DNA from 2 places in the Rhodococcus sp. F64268 genome. Region 1 is predicted to be linked to the other one. Evidence: riboswitches for the same ligand, from Rfam matches in the RefSeq annotation. Region 1 holds a riboswitch; the other holds the start of a gene.
The links. Region 1 has a riboswitch for cyclic di-AMP ahead of MWU77_RS19325 (C40 family peptidase). Riboswitches for the same ligand answer to the same signal wherever they lie in the genome.
Positions count from the first base shown of each region.

Region 2: linked by a shared signal. The riboswitch ahead of MWU77_RS01450 (transglycosylase family protein) and the one ahead of MWU77_RS19325 (C40 family peptidase) in region 1 are both predicted to bind cyclic di-AMP.

Region 1 covers NZ_JALKAI010000008.1:236,613-241,713, forward strand. The annotation lists gene MWU77_RS19315 (hypothetical protein) at 1-599, opposite strand, end outside; gene MWU77_RS19320 (C40 family peptidase) at 672-1,718, opposite strand; gene MWU77_RS19325 (C40 family peptidase) at 1,903-2,475, opposite strand; cyclic di-AMP (ydaO/yuaA leader) riboswitch at 2,491-2,653, opposite strand; gene MWU77_RS19330 (DEDD exonuclease domain-containing protein) at 3,104-4,852, shown strand; gene MWU77_RS19335 (Lrp/AsnC family transcriptional regulator) at 4,903-5,101, shown strand, end outside.
Region 2 covers NZ_JALKAI010000001.1:315,479-320,579, forward strand. The annotation lists gene MWU77_RS01440 (helicase-associated domain-containing protein) at 349-2,625, opposite strand; gene MWU77_RS01445 (hypothetical protein) at 2,686-2,874, shown strand; gene MWU77_RS01450 (transglycosylase family protein) at 2,976-3,563, opposite strand; cyclic di-AMP (ydaO/yuaA leader) riboswitch at 3,573-3,816, opposite strand; gene MWU77_RS01455 (YccF domain-containing protein) at 4,035-4,427, opposite strand; gene MWU77_RS01460 (hypothetical protein) at 4,424-4,666, opposite strand; gene MWU77_RS24590 (cold-shock protein) at 4,819-5,101, shown strand, end outside.

The DNA of each region.
Region 1 (5,101 bases):
GACGTGCCACCCGCCGTCGCGGTCGTCGTCACGTCGAGCGGTCCGTGATCCCACGGGCCTCTCCACGTCGTGGACACCGAATCGGGAAGGGGTCGGTCGGACGCGATCTTCCATCCGTCGTCGCGAGAAACCACCAGCAGTGTGACGGGCTTACGCGTCGGCGCCTCGTCGACGCCGGCGATCTCGTACCGCAGCAGCGCCGTGAGCGACCGTACGGGGTCGCCTCCGAACCGGTCGCTCACCTCACCGGGAACACCGACTGTCGGTTCGGCGCCGAGTTCGTATCCGAAATCGGCCAACGGCACGCTGCGAAGCGCCCGGGCACGGTCGACCTCCGCCTCGAGCAACTCGGGACCGGTACCGGTACCGGTGTCGACAATCCCGGCGAATGCTGCACGGTCGTCGGTACGTACGGCTTCCGCCCAGGAATCGAGAAGCGCTTGCAACTCCACACGGACGGCGGATTCGGATTGCTCATCTGCGTCGAGGTCGACGAACAGCACTCCGACTGTCGTCGCCGCAACCACGAGGGCGGCGAGCCCGATCCATTCCCACGGCAGTCGACGACGGATTCGGGGCAGGGTCTCCGGCGCGGGCACGGCGGCAAGTGTATGCGGCGTCTCCCGCCATGCTCTGTGCCGACTGTCGTGTCGGTAGGTCTCCGGAGACGGTCAGTAGCGCCGCGCACTGTGGAACGGGAAGCTGTCCATCGACTGCACCTTGACGGGGACACCGAACGTGGAGGCATGCACGATGTTTCCATCCCCCGCATAGATGCCTACGTGGGAGGCGTCGTTGTAGAAGATGATGACGTCGCCGGGCTGGAGGTTCTCGCGCGAGACCGGCGTTCCGCCCTGAGCTTGCGCTTGACTTGATCGCGGCACGGTCTTTCCGACCTGCTGGTACGCCCAGACCACGAGTCCGGAGCAGTCGAACTGGTCGGGTCCGGTGGCTCCCCACACATAGGGGTCGCCGATCCGGGTGAGTGCGGCTCGAAGGGCTCCCGCGCCGTTGCCGGGGATGAGGTGCTGCATGATGCGGTCGGCGTCGAGACCGGGTGGGAACGGGGTCCCTGCGAGGATCGACTTCTCCTCGTCGCTCAGGTTGTCGAAGGCCTCGAGAACAGCGGCGATCTGTACTTCGAGTTCGGTTTCCTGACGCTGGAGGTCGTCGCGCAGCGTCTGCGCCTGTTCGGCTGCAACGCGCGCGGCTTCGGCCGAGTCCTGAGATGCCGACGCGGCGGCCACTGCTGCGTCGGTCGCCCGGCGGAACCCTTCGATCTCACGATCGGTCTGCGCGCCGAGGACGTCGAGCATCACCATCTGGTCGAGCAACTGCTGGGGCGAGTCGCTGACCATCACGGCGAAGAGACGATTGGTGCGCGAACCTCGGTAGTTGGCCTGGGCGAGCTTGTCGACAGTGGGTTTGAAGCGGGCCACTTCGGCCTGAGCTACGGCGAGCGCGTCGCGATCGGCGGCGGCACGAGCATCGAGGTCGCGCTGCTCCGCGAGCCGGGCTTCCAGTTCGACCCCTGCGTGGTGCAGCGCTTCGGTGGCCTGCTCGGACCGACGTGACAGGTCGGCGAGATGCTCGAGTTTGGCGGTGGGACTGTCGCCGATGGGGTCGGCCACGGCCGGCGCGGAGGTCAGAGCAAGGAGGAGAAGTACCCATGCGGTGAGAGCAGTGCGAACGGACCGTCTGACGGGAACGGAGAACACGACGCTTGTCTTCCTTTCGCAAAGATCTCGATCAGGTTACGGAACCGTATAGCTTCGTGTCTACCCACGGGTAGCGCATCGCAATTCGTTATTTGCGGTGTTCGCCACCATAGGCCGCACCCGTCAATGAAGTGAGGGTGGACCGGTAGCCACCGATCCACCCTCACAAGGCACTGCTCGTCGATCAGAAACGGCGAGCGCCGTCCACAGGCATCGAGTCCAGCGGAGCGACCTTCACCGGCTGGCTCGAGGTCGAGGCGTGCACGATGTTGCCGTTGCCGATGTAGATACCGGTGTGGCTGCCGCCGTAGAAGGAGACGACGTCGCCGGGCTGCAGCGCACCGACCGACACAGCCTGACCCGCAGTGGCCTGCTGGTAGCTCGTACGCGGGACACTGAGTCCGACCTGCTGGTACGCCCACTGCACAAGACCCGAGCAGTCGAACGCGTTCGGGCCGGTGGCGCCGTAGACGTACGGAGAGCCGACTTTGCTGAGCGCGGCGTCGGCTGCCCGCTGACCGACCGAACTGAACGGCGCGGTGAACGGGGCGGCGGGGGCGGCTTCAGGAGCAGGCGGAATGAGGTTGGTGACCTCCGGAGGCAGGGTCACACCTGCGGGAAGTTCGAAAGTGCCGACACCGGGGATGGTGACGGGCTCTGCCATCGCCGGTCCGGCGGTGACGGTGATTGCACCGAGCGCGAGGGCACCGGCGACGAGGGCGCGACGCACTGCACGCTTGTTGTTCTGCGAGACCACGAGGGGTTGTTCTCCAATTCTTCCGTTCACCCGCCGACCGAGTTAGCTGACGGATTCGGGCCGGAAGATCAGCCCTACCCCTCGCCGCGAGTGCGACGGAAGGGATTCACCCCAGTAACACGTGTGGGTCCCCGGCTCGGACGCTCATGTCGAGCGGCCGATTAGGCGGTTACCTAGCGGCTCCGACCCTCGGGAGTGGGCCGGACGAACTATTCCGCTTGGTCTCAGGAAGGTTACGAAACTGCATCACCGAGGCCAACCCGAACTCGCCGAAAATGCGCATTAAGTCTGTTTCGCGCGGTTTGGGACTCGAATTGGGCCACATTGATAACAACCCGATAACGGCACTGAGGGTCACTATCCTCGGGTGTCGGCCCGATCCGGATGGCCCACGCGAACAGTCTGCACACCGCCGTAACTCATCCCAGCTCAGAGCGTCTCGCAACCTCTTTGCAGCCCCCGAAGCGACCACGCGAACACAGTACGGCGACCGCCTCCCGCCCCGAAGGCAGCGCCTCGCAGACACCGATCCGATCCACCCCCTCCAGGCGTCCTGTGATCCTCGTCTCATCGGTGCCGGAAAGTCCGGTTTCCGTGGGTGTCGGAGGCGGTTTCTACCCTCATGCGCATGACGTCGTCCCCTACCGCCTCCGACACCGTCCACGGTGTCCAACTCAGTTTCGACGAGCTCGACACTCCCCTCCGCGACACCACCTTCGTCGTGGTCGATCTCGAGACCACCGGTGGACGCTCCGGCGACGACGCCATCACGGAGATCGGCGCAGTGAAGGTGCGCGGCGGTGAAGTCCTCGGCGAGTTCGCGACCCTGGTCGACCCAGGCCGGTCCATCCCTCCCGAGATCGTCCGCCTCACAGGTATCACCACGGCGATGGTCTATCAGGCGCCACGCATCGAGGAAGTGCTTCCCGCCTTCCTCGAATTCGCCACCGGTTCGGTCCTCGTAGCGCACAACGCCGGGTTCGACACCGGTTTCCTCCGCGCCGCGGCCGCCCAGTGCGATGTTCCGTGGCCGCGGTTCCCCGTCGTCTGCACCGTCAAACTGGCCCGGCGGGTCCTCGGGCGCGACGAGGCACCCTCGGTGAAACTCTCTGCACTCGCCGAACTGTTCCGCGTCTCGACACGGCCCACACACCGCGCACTGGACGACGCGCGCGCAACCGTCGACGTCCTGCACGCCCTCATCGAGCGCGTCGGCAACCAGGGGGTCCACAGCCTCACCGAACTACGCGACTACCTCCCCGCCGTCACGGCGGAACAGCGTGCCAAACGCACCCTCGCCGCACATCTGCCACAGCGCCCCGGCGTGTACCTGTTCCGGGGCCCCTCGGACGAGGCACTCTATATCGGCACGGCCGTAGATCTACGTCGTCGTGTCCGCAGCTACTTCACGGGTTCGGAAACCCGACCGCGTCTACGCGAGATGGTCGCGCTGACGACTCGCATCGACCACGTCGAATGCGCGCACGGCCTCGAAGCCGGGGTTCGCGAACTCCGGCTCATCGCCGCCCACACGCCCCCATACAATCGACGTTCCAAATACCCCACCCGTGGGTGGTGGATCACGCTCACCGACGAACCGTTTCCACGCCTGGCGATCTCGCGGACGCCCTCGCCCGACGCACTCGGCCCGTTCTCCGTCCGGAACAGTGCCGCCGATGTGGCGGCGACCCTTGCCGAATTCACCGGACTACGCACCTGCACCCGCCGGATCGGCCGTTCCGCTCGCCACGGCGACCGCTGCCGACCCGACGCCGTCGGCGCCTGCTCGGCAGCCTCCTTCGGGCCGCAGAGCCCCGAGGAGTACTCCGCTCAGGTTCTGCGGGCACGTGCGCTCCTGCGTGGCCAGGATGCCTCCTCTATCGCGCAGGCCCACGAACGCATCGACGAGTTGGCAGGCAAGGAACTGTTCGAGAACGCGGCACGGCTACGCGACCGCACTGCCGACGCGATCCGTGCGCTACGACGCACGCAGCGCCTCGCGGCACTCGCAGCCATCGACGAATTGATCGCTGCCCGCCCGCGCCCCGAAGGCGGGTGGGATTTCGCAGTGGTGCGCTCCGGCCGGCTCGCGTCGGCGGGTGTTGCGGAACGCGGCGTACGACCCATGCCGGTCGTCGAAGCGATCGCTGCCAGTGCGGAAACGGTATTGCCCGGTCCGGGTCCGCTGCGCGGTGCGGCCTCGGAAGAGATAGGCCTGGTCGCGCGGTGGCTGGATTCCGACGGGGTGCGCATCGTGCGAACCTCCCACGGGTGGTCCGAACCTGTCGAGGGTGCCGGTCGGTGGAGCGAATGGGCCGAGTTGGCACGAGCGGCGTCCGGGGCGGTCCCTGAACCGGATGGTCACCGCATAGGCTGATCGTCACCGGAAGAAGACCTGCGCCACCGGAGTACAGACAAGGAGCCCCCATGATCAACGCCATCGTTCTGATCGACGCCGACGCCCACCGCATACCGGAAACCGCTCGGGCGGTAGCCGACCTCGCCGGAGTCGACACGGTGTACTCGTGCGCCGGGGACGTCGATCTCGTAGCGATCGTGCGTGTCCGCGACCACGAGCAGATCGCCGAGGTGGTCACGCGGGGCATCAACAAGGTCGACGGCGTGA
Region 2 (5,101 bases), on a different contig from region 1:
CAGTGCTTCCAGCACTGCTGTTTCGGTGTTCATGGCGTGCGGTTCTCAATTCCGCTTCCGCTTACGGATGAATTCCCCGTCAGCTGCTGCCTTCTCGCGCTTTTCTGCCCGACGCTCCTTCATGGACTGCGCGGGTTTCTTGAGTGCTTTTCCCTTGTCGGCCATTGTCGCTCCTCATTTCGAGTGGCAATTACTCAACGAGCCACACCATACGTCAAATTCTGGAAAAAGCCAGTTTGCGAAAAACGATTCGATTTCCACGCGTGCATATCCACATCGGGGCGATCTCTCTTGCGGTCGGTGTGACCGTTGCCCGATGTGGCCGGGCGGCTGGGGGAAACGGGAGGTTCAGTCGACCAGCGCTACCGACGAGACGCGATGGAGTACGAAACTGCGCACCGAGCCGGTCGCGGGGTCGAACGCTTCGAGTTGCCCGCCTGCGACGCTGACCGGATCGACGATGCGACGGGTCGCGGTGCCCTGAGCATCGACGTACCCGAGGGTGACACTGCGTTTCGCGTGCACAGCCAGCTGCAACAACGCCATCGTGGCCGCACCTCCGGTGCGGCTTCCGTCTCCGCGCACCGGTTTGCTTGCCGGCGCGGAGGCGGCACGATCGCCCGCACGCAGGGTGCGTACCAGTGTCTCCAGCTGTTCGTCGTTGGGCGGCAGGGGGCCGGCGTATCGGGGACGCGACCGCGGCACGACCAGCCGTGCGCCGCGCGGGCGCAGATCCAGCACCGCACCCGACGCATCCTCGCCCGCCGGTGCGAAGCCGGCCGCTCGCAGCGAGGTGAGTACCTCGGCGAGGGGTGCCTGCGAGATCGCAACGGTCGGGGCGACCGCGCGCAACGCCAACGTCGCCGCGACCGGTGCCGCGAGCACTTCTGCGAGAAGTGCCGGATCGTCGGCGCGCACGAACGACGACGCGATGCCGGCACGCAGACGACCGTGGCGCCGTGCCACGTCGTCGATCAGGTAGGTCAGGGACTGGGGGACGGGTGTGCGCGAATGGGCCGAGAACAGGGCGTGCAGATCACCGGCACCCAGGCCCGCGTCGAGCGCGCGGCGCACACTGCCCTCACTGATCCGGTAGACGGTGGCGGCACCGGCCGATTCGACGTCGGCGACGAGTGCGACCCGCCCGGCCAGTTCTGCGACGAGCGGACCCGGAGCGACGACGGTGAGGTCGGCCTGGACGAGGACGTAGTCGACAGGATCGGGGAGTGCGTTCGCCATCTCCGCCTCGGCGTCGCCGCCGTGGAGCAGCGCCTTGCCCGGTGAGCCGAGGCTGCCGTGAGCGACCAGTGCGAGTGCGGTGGCCTCGCGAATCGTCTCGGACACCGTCTCGTGGCCGAAGTGACCTGCCGACCGCGGCCGCCGCCATGCGGCAATGGCCTGCACCTCGGCGGTGGTCGGCGCGACGTGGTCGGCAAGGACTTCGAGGAGCAGTCTGCGGTCGTAGGCCGCGGTCGGGGAGTTCACCTCCGCGGACAGGGCTGCGATCGGCTTGTCGTTCTGATCCCGGCGCCCGATCAACCAGGGCCGTCGTGGTGCGTCGAGCCACGCGCCGGCGAGCACCGCCCAACGATGCGCGGTGTTCGCGGTGAGCCATCCGTCCGCCGAGGTGGTGGGAGCCCAGTAGTCGTCGATGTCGCCCGATGGGGCGGGGTCGGGATTTCCGCGTGCGATGAGTCCCGCAGCCGCGAGTACCTCGACGAGCAATGCGGTGTGGTCGTCGGTGAGGTCCAGTGCCTTCGCCAGTCGGTGGAGTTCGCGAACCCCGAGGCCACCGGAACGCAGAGCGGGAGCGGGTTGTCGGCCCAGTGCGGTGACCAGGTCCTCGCAGTGACGCAGCAGCTCGAGGGCGGCCCCTGCTGCGGTGCTGTTCGTGTCGGTGGCAGCCTTGGTGCCTGCCTCGACGCTCGGAGCGAGCAGCGATGCCGGATCGAACGGTGCTTCGCCCCGTAGCGCTTGCCCGACCTTGTGAGGAAGTTCGACCGTCTCGTCGTCGATGCGGGTGAGCAACCCGGATGCCAGCAGCCTCTGGACGGGCCGCGTCTCGTCGGAGCCAGGAGCGGCGTCGCGGGTACGCCCGATGGGTGACGTGCGTGCCAGGGTGTCGAGGATTCCGCGCTGCGCGGGGTCGAGTTCGGCGAGGACGACGTCGAGTTCCTCGCGGGTGAACGCGTCCGTCTCGGGGGTGCGCCCGACCCGCCACGGCACCGCTTCCACGGCAGCCGCAACCAGACGCAGACCCTCGGGTGTGTCCCACACCAGCAGGACGGAACGCAGCCGGTCGAGAATCCGATCGACGGCCTTGGCGGTGATCCGTCCCCGCAGATCATCGACGAGAGTTTTCCGGGCCACCGCCTCATCTACGGCCCCGAGACGGGCAAGTGCCTCGATGATTCCGAACTCGGCGGTCGTGAAGTCGTTCGCTGCGCGGAACACCGACGCGCGCTGACGTGCGCGGTTCGCAAGCACGCCCATGGACGCGGGTGGGGGCACCACCAGGTCCGGTCGCGAGCGCAGAAGCTCGACGAGTTCCGTGTCGCGGCGATCGGACAGCCACCGGGCAAGAGAGTCCGATCCGGTGTCGGGGGCGGGCGTGGTGGGTGTCATCCGCTCCAGATTAGGCACCTGGGATGGCCTGAGACGAACTCACCTGCCAAAATGAGCGTCATGGCTGACAAATCGAAGAACCTCTACGTCGATCGCGGATGGCCGGAGTTGGCAGACGGTGACCACGCGGTCACCGAACTGTCGTCGACGCGTTCGGGTCCGCTCTCCCCGTACGGCGAGGACGCCGTGTTCCCGGTCCCGGCGGACGAGCTTCCGTACACGCACCCGCGTACCGTCATCAACCGCTGAGTTCCTCGATATCGAGACTTCCTCGACTGCCGGACTCCCGACAACAAGAACCCCGCACCGATCCGGTGCGGGGTTCTTCAGTTTGTGTCGCTGTGTGCTGCCTACTGGGGCAGAACTGCGCGGACTGCGTCGAGGACGGCCGGGTCGAGCGCGATACCGGCGGCCTGCAGGGCGTCGACACCCTGCTCGAAGCCGTCGATGATGCCCTGGGCCTCGGCGGGCAGCTCCGGAACCTCGGCGAGCTGCGGAACCGCACGGTTCTCGGTGACCGGCGCGGGGGTGGACTGAGCGGGGGCGCTGGGGGCCTCACGCTGAGTCGGAGCGCTGGACAGTCCGAGGCTCGAGGAGCAGGACGGCCATGCGCCCCAGCCCTGGCCCGCGAGGACACGCTCGGCGACGACGATCTGCTGGTCGCGGCTGGCCTGGTTTGCGGTGGGCGCGTATTCCTGGCCGCCGTAGGCGTTCCAGGTGCTCGGCGAGAACTGAAGGCCGCCGTGGTAGCCGTTGCCGGTGGCGATGGCCCAGTTGCCGCCGGACTCGCACTGTGCGAGGCGGTCCCAATCGGAATCGGGTGCTGCCGCGGCGGTGCCGCTGAAGGCGACACCCGTGACGCCGAGGACGGCGCCGGTCAGCGCGAACTTCGCGACGGTCCGGCCGGTGTTGGTGGGCTTGCGATGGCGTCCGCTCATGTCGGTTCCGTTTCCTCTCCGTACGCGCCTACGAGGTCAGCTGTCGGGTTCGGACTGAAGAGGTAGTCCGGCCGTTGCGCTCGTCGAGCGTTCCGGCTTCACCCCAAGGCCTGTCGCGTGAGCGGCGGGCCGGGCCTCCGGGGAAGCGTCCGGCGGGGGCCGGGTGCTTCCGAGGGAGACCGGTTGGGTCCCCCGTTTCCTGTCCCTTTGTGGATCGTTCGTCGGGATAACCGGACTTCCGCGGGACAGGAATTTGGCGCGGCGGGCCCGGGTTGGTCGGACCAGGCGGTTCGACCGAAGACGACGGTAACGGTTCGGGTGGGCGAGTGTCACCAATTGATAACGCGCGACCGGTCGCGCAGTCGAGGCTGTGCTGGGGCGATGCTCGAGAGAACTCGCTGGTAGTCGCGCGAGTAGACCGTCTCTGCCGTTTCGAGCCCGCCTTGTTATCAGCTCGTTATGTGATTAAGGTCACAGGTATGTCGGGCGTGAGTCGACGGAAACGATGTCTTTTCCGAGCGGCATCAGGGAGATCGGGATCATCTTGAGGTTCGCAATCGCGAGCGGAATGCCGATGATCGTGATGGCCATCGCGATCGCCGTCGCGATGTGCCCGAGCGCCAGCCAGATGCCTGCCACCACGATCCAGATCACATTCCCGATCAGGGAACCTGCCCCCGCGGTCGGCTTGTCGACTGTCGTCTTACCGAACGGCCACAGTGCGTACACGCCGATGCGGAAGGCGGCGATACCGAACGGGATGGTGATGATGAGGATGCAGCAGATGATCCCCGCGAGGAAGTACCCGAGCGCCAGCCACAGGCCGCCGAAGATCAGCCAGATGATGTTGAGAACGACCCTCATGAACCGTTACCGCCCTTCGAGCGCCGACCTGACTGCAGCGCGAACGCGATTGCCAACGCGAAGCCCAGCGGCCACGCGAGAGTGAGTAGGAACAGGACGAGACCCGGCTTGCCGTCGGTGACGATCGGTGTCAGGAAGATTGCGACCACTGCCACGATGCCCACCAGGAAGCACGCGATGGCGGCGTTGAGCAGGCCCCGACGGGGTGCACGAGCTGAATCGGAAGAAGAGTTACCCACGTGTCCACGGTAGTCGCCGGCAGTCGGGGGCGGAATGTGCGCCGGGGTACACTGAATGCGTCTGCGCGTCCCGCTCGATGAGTTTGGGGCGCGTTGTTTTGCATGTCCATATCGTGCCCACGGGCACGGCCGTCCAGGAGCAGGTGAGCGCGGTGCCGACCGGCAAGGTGAAATGGTACGACGTCGAGAAGGGCTTCGGCTTCCTGTCTCAGGATGAAGGCGAGGACGTCTATGTTCGCGCGTCGGCGCTCCCCGAGGGTGTCGAGAGCCTCAAAGCGGGCCAGCGCGTCGAATTCGGAATGGCGGTCGGTCGTCGCGGACCGCAGGCGCTCAAGGTCGAATTGCTCGAGAAGCCGTCGCTGCGGCAACAGGCCGGACGGCGCGAGGCACCGGCGCGTGAGCGACGCTCGCCCGACGAACTGCACGGCATGGTCG